DNA from 3 places in the Glutamicibacter sp. AOP5-A2-18 genome. Region 2 is predicted to be linked to each of the others. Evidence: predicted binding sites of a transcription regulator. Region 2 holds the regulator's gene; each other region holds the start of a gene.
What was found. The regulator LexA, encoded in region 2, represses DNA repair genes until DNA is damaged. The targets are predictions, from matches to a motif close to TCGAACANNTGTTCGA.
Positions count from the first base shown of each region.

Region 1 (5,084 bases), 740 kb from region 2:
GCTCTAGGGCTAGGCGTTCTTCTACTACGTTTGGTGCTTCGTTTCGTAATAGGGTGGGCACGGCCCCGTATACACGATCGGTGAGTTCTTGCATGGCCGGTCGATACAGGCCGATCACCCTGGCTTCCGGAATGACCGGCGACTTCCACCCCAGGTCCGTTACGGGATCTATTGCCGCCCAGTGTGCCACCGCTTCGGTTTCCCGCAGCATCTGGTGCGCCCAGCTCCTTTCGGTAGCTTGGCCGATTTCGGTAGCCAGTTGAAACATCTCGTGCGGTGTTTTCAGCCACCCTTGCCCGTTGGGTTGGCAGAAATCCAGATTTTTCAGGCTATGTAGAGCCCGCGCCGAGTCCAAAATGTCTGCGGTGACTGCCCCGTCGGGGTCTACGTAGCGCACGGCGTTGGACAGTACCGCTTTGATCTGGCGTTCGTAGGCGTAGCGCAGTAGGCGTGATGCTTCACCTAAGCTGTGGCGCGAGCCAGGAGTGGAGAGGTGCGTGGTGATTTCTACCCGCAGCATTTTTCCAACTCGTTTTTTCCACTCGGCCAACAGTCCGCGGGCTTTAGCGTAATTCCCCTTCAGGATTGCTCGAGCTACGTCTGATTCACCACCCAGCAGGAGCATCAGGTTTCCGCTTTTACTTAGCTGGCCCAACTGATTAGCGCTGAGCCCAGGCACGCCGTGAGCTGTATTGTGCGCGAGGCTGATAGCCCGGCAGAGTGCTGCATATCCAAGACCATTGTTGTGTCCCTGCGCCAGTAAAACGATCCTGCCTAGAGTTTCCCCATTGTCATCGAGTACAGCTAGATTCACTCCGAGAATGGGAGCTATACCTTCTGCCATGCAGGCGGCTACATGTTTGACCGTCCCGTAAAGCCCATCCCTATCAGTAAGCGCCAGCATAGGTGCTCCCTGCGCCTTGGCTGCTTGAGCCAGAGTGCGTGGATGCGACACCCCGTAATGGGCGCTATAGGAAGAACTGACGTTCAGATGGGTAAAGCTCATAACGGTCCTTCGAAAATATGTTCCCCTGCCCGTAAGCTCAGGCGCTTTGGGCCAGCTCTTGATGCACGCGCACCAGCCGCCACCTCTCGGTTTGCGCATCAAAGCTCACATCAAAGGTGTGCTCTTGTTTGGATCCGCTCACCGCAACCAACTGCAGGCGCCACATCTCATAGTCAGCGAGCCCTGCCCCGATCCCCCGAGGAATCCGCAGGTTTTCGTCCCACCACTTGCGACGTTCAAACCAACGCTGAGGTTCAGCAACCAGTCGGTAGTCCCGCCCCTGCCACTTCACGCGCAGTGGCATTCCGTTTGCTGCACGGGCAACCTCAATTGACTCGGTGAACATCCCCACGTGTGCACTCCTTACTTAGTAGAACCAGTCTATTCGAATACTTGTTCGAACGATAGTTACACTAGTCATCGGCTCCGACAGTTTGGCGCCGAGGGGAACTGGGGCACCTTGCGCAGCAAAATAAATCTCTGCGCAGCTTCACTAGTAGCCAGCCGCAGAGCAACAAAAGATGTGAAAGTCACTGACGACTTGGCTCTGGGCGAAACCGGGTGCGTCATTGTGCCGCGAATGCTCGATTAGTACCGAACACACCGATAGCATCGAAACAGCAACACTCAATCGTTTCAGGAGTTAAATCCCATGCCTCATAAGGTCAAAGCCGTCATTTCCCGTGTTAAGGACGCACCAGTTGAGGTCGTCGATATCATCGTTCCGGACCCAGGTCCCGGAGAAGTAGTTGTCGACGTGCTCACTACCGGCGTCTGCCACACCGACTTGCACTACAAGCTCGGTGGCATCGGCGATGAATATCCTTACCTGTTGGGCCACGAGTCCACCGCAGTAGTCAGCCAGATTGGCGAGAACGTCACCAACGTCAAAGTTGGCGACCGCGTTATCCTGAACTGGCGTGCAGTCTGTGGCCAGTGCCGCGCCTGCGCCAAGGGTCAGCCAAAGTACTGCTTTAATACCTTCAATGCCACCCAGAAGATGACCCTTGAGGACGGCACCGAACTATCCCCAGCACTGGGCATTGGTTCCTTCGCCGAAAAGACCTTGGTTCACTCCGGTCAGTGCACCATTGTTGACGAAGATGCTGATCCAGCAGCTGTAGGTCTGCTCGGCTGTGGTGTCATGGCTGGCATCGGTGCAGCTATCAACACCGGCGAAGTAAAGCGTGGCGAGTCGGTAGCCGTGATCGGTTGTGGCGGTGTTGGCGCAGCTGCCATTGCCGGCGCGCAGCTAGCCGGTGCGACCACCATCATCGCCGTGGACGTCAACGCAGACAAGCTGGAAGGTGCAAAGAAGTTCGGCGCCACCCACACCGTTAACTCTTCCAAGGTTGACGCTGTTGAGGCTATCCAGGAACTGACCGGTGGCTTCGGCGCCGACGTTGTCATTGACGCAGTAGGCCGCCCAGAAACCTACAAGCAGGCCTTCTACGCTCGTGACCTTGCCGGCCGCGTTGTGCTCGTGGGTGTCCCAACCCCAGAGATGAAGCTGGAACTGCCATTGCTTGATGTCTTCGGCCGCGGCGGATCACTAAAGAGCTCGTGGTACGGCGATTGCTTGCCAAGCCATGATTTCCCGATGCTGGTTGAGCAGTACAAGCTCGGACGTCTTGACCTCGGTGCCTTTGTCACCGAGCGCATCTCTATTGACCAGATCGAGGAAGCCTTCAACAAGATGCACGAAGGTACCGTGCTGCGTTCGGTGGTGGAAATCTAATGACCGCTCGTATCGAAAACGTAGTTACCTCAGGTACCTTCTCTCTCGACGGTGGCACGTGGGACGTTGATAACAATGTCTGGATCATCGGTGATGACTCAGAGGTACTAGTCATTGATCCTGCCCACGATATTGAGAAGATTCGTGAAGTCATCGGCGAACGCGAAGTGATGGCAGTTGTGCTCACCCACGGACACGACGACCACATCCGAGTAGCCGGCGAATTTTCTGACGCCGTGGATGCTCCGCTCTTCCTCAACATGGAAGATCGCATGCTCTGGGATGCTGTCTACCCAGAGCGCGACGTAGACGCTGAAATCAACGATGGTGACACGTTCACCATCGCTGGTACAACCCTCACGGCGCTACATACCCCGGGCCACTCGCCGGGGTCCACCAGCTTCTATGCAGAAGATCTGGGTGTGCTCTTCAGTGGTGACACCCTGTTCAACGGTGGCCCGGGCGCGACCGGGCGCAGCTACTCGAGCTTCGAAACGATCATCGAATCGATTCGGACCAAGTTGCTGACCCTGCCTGAACAGACTGTAGTGAACACCGGCCATGGTGACGCCACCACCATCGGTGCGGAAGCCCCGAATCTGGACGAGTGGATCAAGCGCGGCCACTAAAAGGCTCATTAGACACTTTCGGCAGTCAACCATCAGTGGTTGGCTGCCGAAATGTTTAAAGGGTGCTTTTTGAAACATTCTTAGCCGCTGGCGTCGCTGGCTAGAACAGTGCGTTGCTGTGCGCTTCGATAAGTTGCGGAGAATCATTGCGCACATTACCAACCGCCTTATCAACCTCGTGCATGGTCCAAGTTGATGCGACGTCAAAAGCTTGAGCCCGCAATTCCTCGATTAACCCTTGACCGTCTGCTTCCGCAGGGTTCATCCACCGTGCCATCATTTGATGGTCCATCGGAATCGGCAATCGGTCATGCAGCCCAGCAAGCTCACCAAGCACCCCGGGCTCATCGGCGGAAGGCGACTCCATAGTCAGAATCGAGGTGGAGAGGATCCATGTGTCATCCTCGTCCTTCCACCACTCATACAGTCCAGCAAAAAAGATCAACTTCTCATCTTCACGGTGCACAAAGAAGGGACGCTTTTTGCTCCCCTCTTTCTTCCACTCGTAATAGCCCTGGACGGGAACCGCAGCCCGACGTTTTTTCACCGCTGCTCTAAAGGTCGGCTTGCTGGCCGCAGTTTCGCTACGTGCGTTAAAAGCTCTAACGCCTACGGACAGTTCCTTCGCCCATCCAGGAACCAGTCCCCACCGAGCAACATGGATTTGCCTGTGCAACTGATCATCAATCAGACGCTCTAGCACTACCGGCACATCAGTGGTTGGGGCTACGTTCCACGACTGTCGCAGTTCAAGGTTTTCGTCAGCCTCAGCTTCGGCCTCAGCAACTAAATCACCGATTGCCTTGGCCATCACGTACCGTCCACACATTTTCTGCTCCTCGTACCGCCCGGGGGAAATCTGCTCCCAGTCTAACCATCAAGTTCAAGGAAATCAGAGAAAATTCTGGGCCACTTTGGGAACAAACACAATAGGGTCACGGTTATACCCTGTATGAGCAACGAATTGAACCTTGACCAGTACGTTCCTGACGCAGGTGGCGTCACCATGTTCACCACTAGCTGGTGCGGATACTGCCGTAACCTCAAGCGTCTGATGGATCAGAAGGGTGTGGCATACACCGAGGTAAACATCGAAGAAGTTGAAGGTACCGCTGAGATTGTGGAGTCCTTCAACAACGGCAATCAGACGGTTCCGACATTGATCTTCCCTGATGGCACTGCTGCCACCAACCCACGAATCGAAGAAGTTGTAGAGCGCATCGGCGCCTAATTAGTTACACCAAGTATCAGCGTTGACCCCAATAAAAAATCGGTACTTGAATTTCAGGTACCGATTTTTTGTTGCCCAGAGTTGTTAGCTCATGCGCCGATCAAGCTGACATGCTCCCGGTATTCCTCAAGGAGCGCAGCGATGAAGGCTTCAGTAGTTGCGGGGGCGACAAGATCGCTGGCGGCACCCACCGTCGTCGGGTCCATCGGGATTTCCATTGCTTGATAGACAGCGTTCAGCACCTGACGCAGTGGCTCTGAATCCTCAATGACAAACACCGAGGAGAAAAGCCATGCTCCGGCGACCACGCGCTGGGCTGTCCCCACGAGTTTTACCGGATAGTTTCGTGGCGAAGCTGAGGTTGGTAGTCCATGAACGGAGTGCTCCCCCGGGCAGTATTCTCCCGGAATGGGGCCGATCCGAGCATCAACACCCAAACGGGCAAGGGCCTTAGCATAAATATCAGCAAAAACTTCAAAG
Region 1 is NZ_JBQSVW010000001.1:1,839,949-1,845,032, forward strand. It holds gene ACT3RW_RS08740 (DNA polymerase III subunit alpha) at 1-1,006, opposite strand, end outside; gene ACT3RW_RS08745 (DUF6504 family protein) at 1,044-1,352, opposite strand; gene ACT3RW_RS08750 (S-(hydroxymethyl)mycothiol dehydrogenase) at 1,659-2,744, shown strand; gene ACT3RW_RS08755 (MBL fold metallo-hydrolase) at 2,744-3,373, shown strand; gene ACT3RW_RS08760 (SOS response-associated peptidase) at 3,474-4,202, opposite strand; gene ACT3RW_RS08765 (mycoredoxin) at 4,326-4,604, shown strand; gene ACT3RW_RS08770 (lipoate--protein ligase family protein) at 4,694-5,084, opposite strand, start outside.
Region 1: the regulator LexA is predicted to act here: its motif matches at 1,392-1,407, upstream of ACT3RW_RS08745 (DUF6504 family protein).

Region 2 (5,084 bases):
TCAGCGACAAGGCATGGAAACAGGTTTCAGTTTCAGCAATGGAATGCCTGGGATCTCAAAAGTGCCCCATGGCAGACGAATGCTTCTCCGAGATGGCTCGCGCGCGGGCATCTGAAGCAGACGTCGTGATTACCAACCACGCCTTGCTAGCCGTCTCAGCTTTCGAAGGCCTGTCGGTACTTCCAGACTTTGAAGTAGCAATCATTGACGAGGCCCACGAGCTTCAAGACCGAGTGACAAGCTCGGTCTCTGGAGCATTGTCGGCGCGTAGCGTAATGACAGCCGCAGGCGGTGCTAAACGCCATTGCGGAGTCAACGTAGATGAGATGGTCAAGGCTTCCAACCGGCTTGAAAAGTCTTTGACCGGAATTCCTACCGGCCTGCTAGAACAGGGTCTGCGTGAGGATATGGGCATTGCCCTCAACGACATTGTGGAGCAGGCCCGGCTCATTCTTGCATTGTCCAAACCGGAAGCCAATGCACCAGCAGATGGCGGACGGCAGACCGCTCGATCCCAGATGCAGGCAGTGATGGATGATGCCATCCGTATGCTTGAATCCGAAGAACGCCGAGAAGTCCTCTACACAACTCGACCACGCGAATTTGTGGAAGGCCGCGGATATGTTGAAGCTGACGATTCGCAACCGGCAACACTCAACGTGGCACCATTGTCGGTGGCGGGAAAGCTTCGAGAGGGGCTATTCGACGGCCGCACTGTAGTGCTGACCAGCGCAACACTGGCTATCGGTTCGCAGTTTGATGCGGTAGCGGGTTCCTTGGGATTGATGGGTGCAGGAGCTCCGACCTGGACCGGCGTTGACGTAGGTAGTCCATTTGACTACCCAAAGCAGGGCATTCTCTACGTTGCCAAGCACCTACCCAAGCCGGGCCGGCAGCTAGCCGCGGAGACCTTGGACGAAATCGAGGACCTGATCAAGGCCTCGGGCGGTGGCGCACTGGCGCTATTCACTTCCAAACGCTCAGCAGAGGAAGCTGCCAGCATCCTTCGGGAACGATTGGACGTGGAGATTCTGTGCCAGGGCGAAGCAAGCATGAAATCCTTGGTTGAACAGTTTGCAGCTGAACGCGACACCTGTCTCTTTGGCACGATGACCCTGTGGCAAGGTGTCGACGTACCCGGAGATTCCTGCCGACTCGTGATCATCGACAAGATTCCCTTCCCGCGTCCGGATGACCCGATTTCTAAAGCCCGCACCGAGGATGTTGCTAAACACGGCGGCAATGGCTTTATGCAGGTCTCAGCGACTCATGCTGCCATCCGGTTGGCGCAGGGTGCAGGACGACTCATTCGCTCTATCAATGACCGCGGAGTTGTGGCGGTTTTGGATTCACGCATGGCCACTGCACGCTATGGCAGCTTCTTGAAGGCCACGCTGCCACCGATGTGGCCCACCGTGGATAAGAAGGTTATTACCGGTGTCCTAGAGCGGCTCAAACCCGAAGAAGAGAAGTAGGCGTAAGCACCTACGGTGCGCCATCTAGATTCATTTACGCCAGATGCTAATGTCTGTGCCAAGTAGAGGAATCTTTATCTCCGGAAGGCACTATGGAGTCTTGGAAGACACTTGCCCGCACCGCCGCGCAAGACACCCACTCACGTTTTGGGCAACGTCTTCTTGGACTGCCCGGAACGTGGATTGGGCTGCCGTACAGCAAGGCGCACCAGCTTCGTGACGGCAGCATGCTCAGTGACCTCAACGGGATTTCGCATCCGCTACGCGAGTGGAATTACTGGTGGCAGGCTCATTACCTAGATGCCATCATCGACGACGGCTATGCCTACCTGGCTGACAATGACTTAGATGCAGCGCACCGGGAACTTCAGCGAGCCGTCGAGCTATTGCGGGGAATCCGGCTGCGGAACTTCGGTGTCTTCCCAAACTACTTTTTTGATGACATGGCTTGGCTAGCTTTGGCGAGCCAAAGATTACTTTCATTCTCACGTCGCCTTGATGGTCACAGCTCAGCTAATGCCAAACAGGCTGTCACCACTTTGAGAAAACAGCTCAACGGAGCCATTGACGATGTCCTAGATGGTGGAATGTATTGGTCCCGGAAGAAGGACTTCAAAAACGCGCCGGCTAACGCACCAGCCGCTCTATTTTTTGCCCGGAATGGTGAACGCGACCAATCACGGAAGCTACTTAGCTGGCTACGGGCAAGACTGTTTAGCAATGACAGCGGGCTGTACTTGGACGGGCTGCGGTTGGTGCCGGACGGGCACAGGATCGAGGACGCGCTCTACACCTATAACCAAGGGCCGGTTCTAGGCGCTTTGCTGGAGTTGGGATCAGATGCTGATTTAGAGCACTCAACAACGCTGATCCACGCCAGTGCACAATACTTGACCGACAGCACCGGTGCGCTTTCGCTGAACGGCGGTGGCGACGGCAACTTGTTTGCTGGAATCTTGGTCAGGTATCTGGCCCTGGCCGCTAATGATGTGCGCCTTGATGGCAGGACGCGGTCGACAGCACGCACGATGGTCGTGGCGACCGCCAACAGTTTGGTAGATCAGGAACCACGCAGGCTCTCGGCTGCAGTCCAGCGCTGGATGATATTCAGTGCAGCTGCTGCTTGTGAGTCCGACAGTCGAAATTGATTTAGCTAGACGATGTGGGGCAGATGCCAATGGCATCTGCCCCACATTGATCAGATCTCTATTTAGAGCGAACGCATTACCGAAACAACACGGCCCATGATCGTGGCCGCATCACCAAGAATAGGCTCGTAGCGGGAGTTCTGCGGCAACAGCCAAGTGTGACCGTCGCGCTGACGGAAAGTCTTTACAGTCGCTTCTTCGTCCAGTAAAGCGGCAACAATGTCGCCATTATCTGCAGTCTGCTGACGACGAACAACTACCCAGTCACCGTCGCAAATCGCAGCGTCGACCATTGAGTCGCCTGAAACCTTGAGCATGAACAGTTCTCCATGACCCACTAGCTGGCGTGGCAACGAGAAAACATCTTCCACGGACTGATCGGCAAGGATCGGACCACCTGCGGCAATTCGACCAACTAAAGGAACCATGGTGGTGTCGGCTGAAGTACTGAGCTCGATCACCATGGCATCGTCGGCAGCGGCAGTAGCGGGTACTTCCGTTGTCTGTGACTCGTCCTTATCGTCAGCCAACTGCAGCGGAAGAAGGATTTCCATTGCGCGGGGACGTCGAGGGTCGCGCCGAATGTATCCGAGCTTTTCGAGTTGGCTCAACTGATGAGTGACGCTAGACAAGCTCTTGAGGCCAACGGAGTCACCAATCTCACGCATCGATGGTGGATAGCCGTTCTTTCCGATAGACCGTTGGATCGTTTCCAGGATCTTCTTTTGGCGAATCGTCAGCGAACGGGCATTCGATCGCGGAGTGCGTTGTGAAGCTGACATGAGAGTTTGCCTTCCCTAGCAAGCAGTCGAAAGTTCGTGAGTCCAAACTGTCGGAGCTAGATGGTGTGATGTTTTCATTGCTCGTCTACTTCGAAATCTTAGTAGATAAGTTCCGTTCTTTCAAAGATTTGTTCGAAAACTTCTGGACAAGTTCGACAAAGCTCTGTTAGAACAGATGTACTAGTTTCGAACAAGTCTTCGAATCTAGATCATCGAACACAACTTCGCATCAAAACTATTTCTGAGGAGACATAGTCATGGCAACTGTCGCACTTGACTCAAACGAAACCCGTTCACCAATGAAGATCCGCATCAACCGCCGGGGCTGGGCCGTCCTTATCGGGATTCCAGTGTTCGTCTTAACTGTCGCCGCGGCCTTCTTCTTCTCGATGTTCGCGTCGGATGCTCACGCATCATCGGAAGTACCTGAGGGAGTTGAAACGGTAGACGTAACCGTCATCCCTGGCGATACGCTCTGGAGTCTGGCCAGCGAATACGCTGAAGGTTACGACGTCACCTCAGCCGTTAGTCACATCTCAGAAATGAACTCGCTTGATAGCACTCAGATTCATGTCGGCGACTCGCTGTCGATTCCAGTGCTTGCTGGCTAAAGGTAAAACGTGGTCAAGGGATTGTTACCTTGGCTCGTAGCGGATTCACTGCCCAAGCCCGTCCACACGTAGACTTATTGCGTGAATGACCGCAGTGAACTTTTGAGTCAGCTGCCCTTGCGTGAGAATCTCCGCGGGCTATCCCCATATGGCGCACCACAAATCGACGTGCCCATCCAGCTGAATGTCAACGAGAACACCCATCCATTGCCAACTACGGTCGTGGAAGCCATCGCACAAGAAGTCGCCAAAGCTGCGACAACTCTTAATCGATACCCTGATCGCGAATTCACCGAACTTCGTGAATTGCTGGCCGACTATCTTGGCCACGGATTAACTGCAGAGAACATGTGGGCCGCCAACGGTTCCAACGAGATTCTGCAACAAATTTTGCAAGCATTCGGTGGTCCGAACCGAAGCCTAATGAGCTTTGGCCCAACCTATTCCATGTACCCGTTGCTGGCCAGCGGTACTGACACCGCGTACATCGCAGGAGAACGGGCAGAAGACTTCACGCTCTCTGCGCAGTCCGCCGCCGAACAGGTTCGCAAAAACAAACCGAACATCGTTTTCCTTTGTTCCCCCAATAACCCAACCGGCACCGCTCTCGGGCTTGATGTCATCACCGAAGTGTACGACGCAATGAGCGAACACAATGGTGTAGTCATCGTCGATGAAGCGTACGCCGAGTTCTCCCTGGCAAGCACCAAATCAGCACTCACCTTGCTTGAAGGCCGACAGCGTCTGATCGTTTCGCGGACCATGTCCAAGGCCTTCGGTCTGGCTGGAGCCCGCGTGGGTTACCTAGCGGCAGCGCCAGAAGTAACCGATGCGATTCGTTTGGTTCGATTGCCTTATCACCTCTCGGCAGTCACCCAAGCAACGGCCATCGCGGCCCTGAAAAACATTGAATTGTTGCTTGCTCAGGTTGAGGACATCAAAACCCAGCGTGACCGAATTGTTGATCGTCTCAAGGCATTGGGTCTCAAACCCTCTGTCTCAGACTCCAACTTTGTCTTTTTTGGCGGGCTCGCTGATCCCCACTCCATCTGGGAGGGGTTGCTGGAA
Region 2 is NZ_JBQSVW010000001.1:1,095,905-1,100,988, forward strand. It holds gene ACT3RW_RS05285 (ATP-dependent DNA helicase) at 1-1,475, shown strand, start outside; gene ACT3RW_RS05290 (glycoside hydrolase family 76 protein) at 1,568-2,623, shown strand; gene lexA (transcriptional repressor LexA) at 2,686-3,405, opposite strand; gene ACT3RW_RS05300 (LysM peptidoglycan-binding domain-containing protein) at 3,663-4,016, shown strand; gene ACT3RW_RS05305 (histidinol-phosphate transaminase) at 4,098-5,084, shown strand, end outside.

Region 3 (5,084 bases), 1.2 Mb from region 2:
CGGCAAATTTGGGCTACCGATGCCGATTCATCCATAAGGCCCAGCTGAATGGATATCGAGGCAGCGTAAGTATCGGCATCGAGTAGTACAACGTTTTTTCCTGCGGCTGCTAGCTCCACCGCGTAGTTCAACGCGATAGTGCTTCGCCCTGGAGAGCCAGGTGCACTCCAGAAGCTAACGATCTTTCCCGCGGTACGCGGTTCCTTTTCGGTCAGGTGTGGGGAGACCTTGTCCTTGTTGCTTTCAGGTTGCCTCAGCGAAAGAACCGTAGCTGCAATTCGCTGTTCAAGATCTGAAATCGCAATGTCTGCTGGCACTTGTAGAACATCTGGCGTGGGTTTGAGATCGGATGGGTTTTCTAGCATGCAGACTATCGCTGTGCGGTTGATCAGCAAGTCATCAACTTGTTCCATGGGCGGGACAAGATGCGAGTCGGCTACTAGCAAGACGTCCGCGGCTCCCGTGGCGCAGGCGGCGACAGCTTCAGCAATGTCAGAGCAAACACGGGTGACAATGAGTTCACCTTGGTAGCCCTCAATCTGCCTGACGATGGATTCTTGACCTCCCAACACCACTACTGAGATGCTCATTCTGTTGCCCCGGCCGGGTTGTAGATCACGATGATCCTTGAATCATTGGCCAAGGCTTGGAGCAGTGGTTCAAGTTGGTTTGGTTCCACGAGGAGTTCTAGGTTGGTTCCCTGCCTGTCTACTAGTCCCCCGCCACTTTCAACGCGTGCAGCGACTTCAACCATTGAGGACAGCTTCTCTGGAACGCCGTAGCTATTGCCGCCTGATTCTTTTTTGGCAATCCATACATCCACGAAGCTTCCCGGTGCGATTGACGAGGTTAGATCCGCTGGCAGATCCACATTGATCGGTCGTCGTGAGCCGAGCTCGCTCTGAGTAACCGAGGTGACCGGAATCAGTTCCCCGGCGCTGACAAAGGTGTTCACCCGAGAGTTCTTGTCTAACCCGGAAGCCGGGTGCAGATACTTCCCCGCGGTGTCGCCGAGCTGAACTTCTTGGGTTTTCAGGTTTTCTTCGGTCAATTGTTCGCCGAGGGTAATGTTTGAGCGCGCCACGTAGACCGTTGTTGTTTCGTGCATTGCGCCGATGAGATACATTGTCCCGGCTACCGAAGCAAGCACAAGGATGGCGCCAAGGGCCAGCCTCGGGTCTTTCCACCCTGGACGCCGGACACGCGCAGCTTTTGTTGTGCGCTCACCTTGGACTATTTGGTCACTCATCAAGGCTCAACCCTCCGCCAGTGGATGTGCTTATGAATCGTGAGCCTACGACAACTTGGGCTTCTAGAAAAGACCTTTTCTTGGCTGTGGATCAATTAAGCGTTGTTGCAACCACCCAGCCGATGGACTCCAGCGGGATCAAGAGATTGCCTGAGATTCGTCCTGGACGGGCAAATTCATCACGCGGGTGAACGTCGATAATCAGGTAATCCTTGGCAACTTGGGCCAAGGTTCCTTCAGCCAACGCATTGCCGTCGCGGCCGTGAATCTGGCACCTTGACCTATCCCGCAGCAGACCTCGAATGACGCTGGCGAACCTTATGGATTTGCTCTGATGCCGCCAGCTAAGGCCGGAGCCTTGGGTCTGGGGCAAAGCAATTGACTCGACTGCTTGGCGCCTGATGACCCACTGTGATCGGTCTGTTTCCAGGCAGAGATAGTCAGTAGACACGGGCCCGAGAGTTGCACGAATTTCAGTTGCTCCGGATAACCGGATTGTCAGTTCTTGGCCCTGGAAGCGCGCCAATGTCTGAGTGAGCTCAGCAGTTGATCTTTCAATGCGGACATTCTCAGAAATTTCGTCGCGCAGTTGAGCACGGTTTTGCTCATCCAGTTGAGCTTCAAGATCGTCAAAGAGTGAATCCCAGCGCATGTGGCAACTGTACGAGACAAAAACTTGTTTCAACACCCTCTTCACAAAATCACGGCAAAGTGTCATCATTGCTACCAAATAACATCAAATTGTATCAAACAGATGCTAAGGAAGTGATTTGGATGAGCTCGTCGAGGGTATTCGCCATCTTCTTGTTGTTTGCCGTCTCGGGGTCAGTCCTCGTTTTTGTTGGCATTCACTGGATCATCGACTTCCATGCGATCAGCGCTACCTCGGATCCGAGCTCATACATGGTGCTGTTACTCAGCCTGGCAACCTTGTCCCTAGCCACCTTGTACGCAATTCACTACGGGGCACGTCGGCTGCTTATTTGGGCCATGGCCCGCCGCCACATTCCTACCATCCGGTTTTTCCAACGAGTTGCTCCACGATTCACACGCAAGGTACTCGAATCTTTGCTCGGGACCTCAATCGTTCTTTCATCCGCGGTCGCGGCTAACGCCGCGCCGGTGACTCCCCTGGAAAACCACGCCTCCGTTGAAAGCGCAGAGAAGAACGTGGATCCACAACGATCAGAACCTAAACAACGAAGCGTTCCCAATGCTCAGTGGTTCCCCGAACAAGTCAGCGTTCCAATGAACAACTTGATCTCGCAGACCCCACAGCCAAAGCGGGAGCCGGCAAAGTCGGGAGCTGAGGTGGTGGTTGCCGAAGGCGAAACGTTGTGGAGCATTTCAGCCAAACGCCTCGGAGCCCAGGCCACTGCCGAAGAAATATCAACCTACTGGCCGCAAATCTACAAAGCCAATGAGCAAGTCATCGGTCCAGATCCTGATCACTTAGAAATCGGTACCGTCCTAGAGCTTCCACCCACGCGTTAGCACCACAAAGAAACAACCACCCATCAATGATCATTAGGAGTCATCATGAGCACCATCACCGTCACCCCACGGAGCCTAGGTAAGGAACGACTCTCCGACGACCCAGCATTCCCCGACACGTCTTTTGGTGTTGAAGCAAGCTCAGCACCAAGCGGTAGCGCCGAAACTCCGTGCAATAGTCCAGCCCATTTGAGTAGGGCCATGGACAACATTTTCCGTAGGAACGAGGGCTACCGAACGGAACGTCGGGCTGTCGTTGAGATCTCGTACTCCGTCGCCCGTGCGGTTTTTGAGATCGTTGCTGGCTATCGCAGCGTCAGCCAGTTGGCCTTTGTTGTTGAGCCTAATTGCATCGACAAGCTCCGTCGTAGGGCACTACTAGAGACTTCCCGCTACACGGTAGATCCAGTACCTGGCACTGCACATGGGCAAATCATTTCCTTGCACCTGGATCACTGTTTTTCAGGGGCGTGGGAATGCACAGCCATCATCGGCTTTAAAGACCGCGTCCGCGCCGTAGCTCTCAAGATTGAGCCATGGCACGGACGTTGGCAAGTCACAGATGTGGAACTTATTTAGTTACGCTTGGACTTCTTTTTCTTCTTACCGTTGGTAGCTGGAGCACGCTTGGTGCTAGCTTCGCCGTCTTCATCAGGACCAGTGAACTGCAGGTTCTTCGGCTTCGCTGATTCGTCGACAGGCGCTGCTTCTTCAACGGCGTCAGAACCCGATGGGATATCAAGGTTGAACAAGGCACCGATGCTTTCCTCGCGGATGCCTTCCATCATGGTCTGGAACATCGTGTAACCCTCACGCTGGTATTCAACCAACGGGTCACGCTGCGCCATGGCACGAAGTCCGATACCTTCCTTGAGGTAATCCATCTCGTACAGGTGTTCCTGCCACTTGCGACCAATGGTCGAAAGCACCACTCGGCGTTCCAGATCTCGCATGGTCGATGAACCAACAAGCTTTTCACGCTCTTCGTACTGGTACTGCGCGTCCGAAAGGATTTCGCGTTCCAAGAAGGATCCGGAGAGGTGGCCAATGCCACCGGCTTCTTCAACAACTTCGTCAACGGTGATACCGATTGGGTACAGCTGCTTGAGGTTAGTCCACAGGGACTTGAGCTCCCACTCATCTGGGTTGCCCACCTGCGTGGCTTCCAAGACCATGGCCTTGACGACGTCCTCTAGGAAGTGGCCGACCTTCTCTTCAAGGTCACCACCTTCGAGGATGGCTCGACGGTCAGCGTAGATAGCTTCACGCTGGCGGTTCATCACGTCATCGTACTTGAGCACGTTTTTACGCTGTTCGGCGTTAACGCCCTCAACCTGAGCCTGTGCTGACTCAATGGCGCGGGAAACCATCTTGGATTCCAGTGCCACATCTTCAGGCATTGAAGGGTTGTTCATGATGCGCTCTGCCATGCCGGAGTTGAATCGACGCATCAAATCATCGGTCATCGACAGGTAGAAGCGTGATTCACCCGGGTCGCCCTGGCGTCCGGCACGACCACGCAGCTGGTTATCGATGCGGCGGGACTCGTGGCGTTCGGTACCAAGCACGTAAAGGCCGCCGAGTTCGGCAACTTCCTTGGATTCGGTAGCGACGGTTTGTTTTGCTTTGGCAAAAACTTCGTCCCAAACCTTGTTGTACTCGTCCGGGTTGTTCTCTGCGTTCAAGCCACGACGTTCCATCTCAGCGACTGCCAAGAATTCTGGGTTACCACCGAGCATGATGTCGGTACCGCGACCGGCCATGTTGGTAGATACGGTCACGCCGCTCTTGCGACCAGCCATAGCTACAACGGCCGCTTCACGGGCGTGCTGCTTTGCATTCAGCACCTCGTGGCGGATGCCCTTTTTGGACAACAGACGCGAGAGGTATTCGCTCTTTTCCACGCTGGTGGTACCAACCAGAACTGGCTGACCGGTGGCGTGACGTTCAGCGATGTCCTCAACAACAGCGTTGAACTTAGCGACTTCATTCTTGTAAATGTAGTCGGACTGATCCATACGGATCGCTGGCTTATTGGTAGGGATTTCCACTACGCCCAGCTTGTAGGTGCCCATGAACTCGGCAGCCTCGGTCTGCGCGGTACCGGTCATGCCCGAAATCTTGTCGTACATGCGGAAGTAGTTCTGCAGCGTGATCGTGGCCAGAGTCTGATTCTCCGCCTTGATGCTGACGCTTTCCTTGGCTTCAATAGCCTGGTGCATGCCCTCGGAGTAGCGACGGCCCTGCAATGCACGACCAGTGTGCTCGTCAACGATCATTACTTCGCCGTTGACTACAACATAGTCTTTGTCCTTCTTGAACAATTCTTTGGCCTTGATGG
Region 3 is NZ_JBQSVW010000001.1:2,267,181-2,272,264, forward strand. It holds gene ACT3RW_RS10860 (MinD/ParA family ATP-binding protein) at 1-590, opposite strand, end outside; gene ACT3RW_RS10865 (hypothetical protein) at 587-1,249, opposite strand; gene ACT3RW_RS10870 (hypothetical protein) at 1,341-1,901, opposite strand; gene ACT3RW_RS10875 (LysM peptidoglycan-binding domain-containing protein) at 2,024-2,743, shown strand; gene ACT3RW_RS10880 (Rv3235 family protein) at 2,789-3,322, shown strand; gene secA (preprotein translocase subunit SecA) at 3,319-5,084, opposite strand, start outside.
Region 3: the regulator LexA is predicted to act here: its motif matches at 1,918-1,933, upstream of ACT3RW_RS10875 (LysM peptidoglycan-binding domain-containing protein).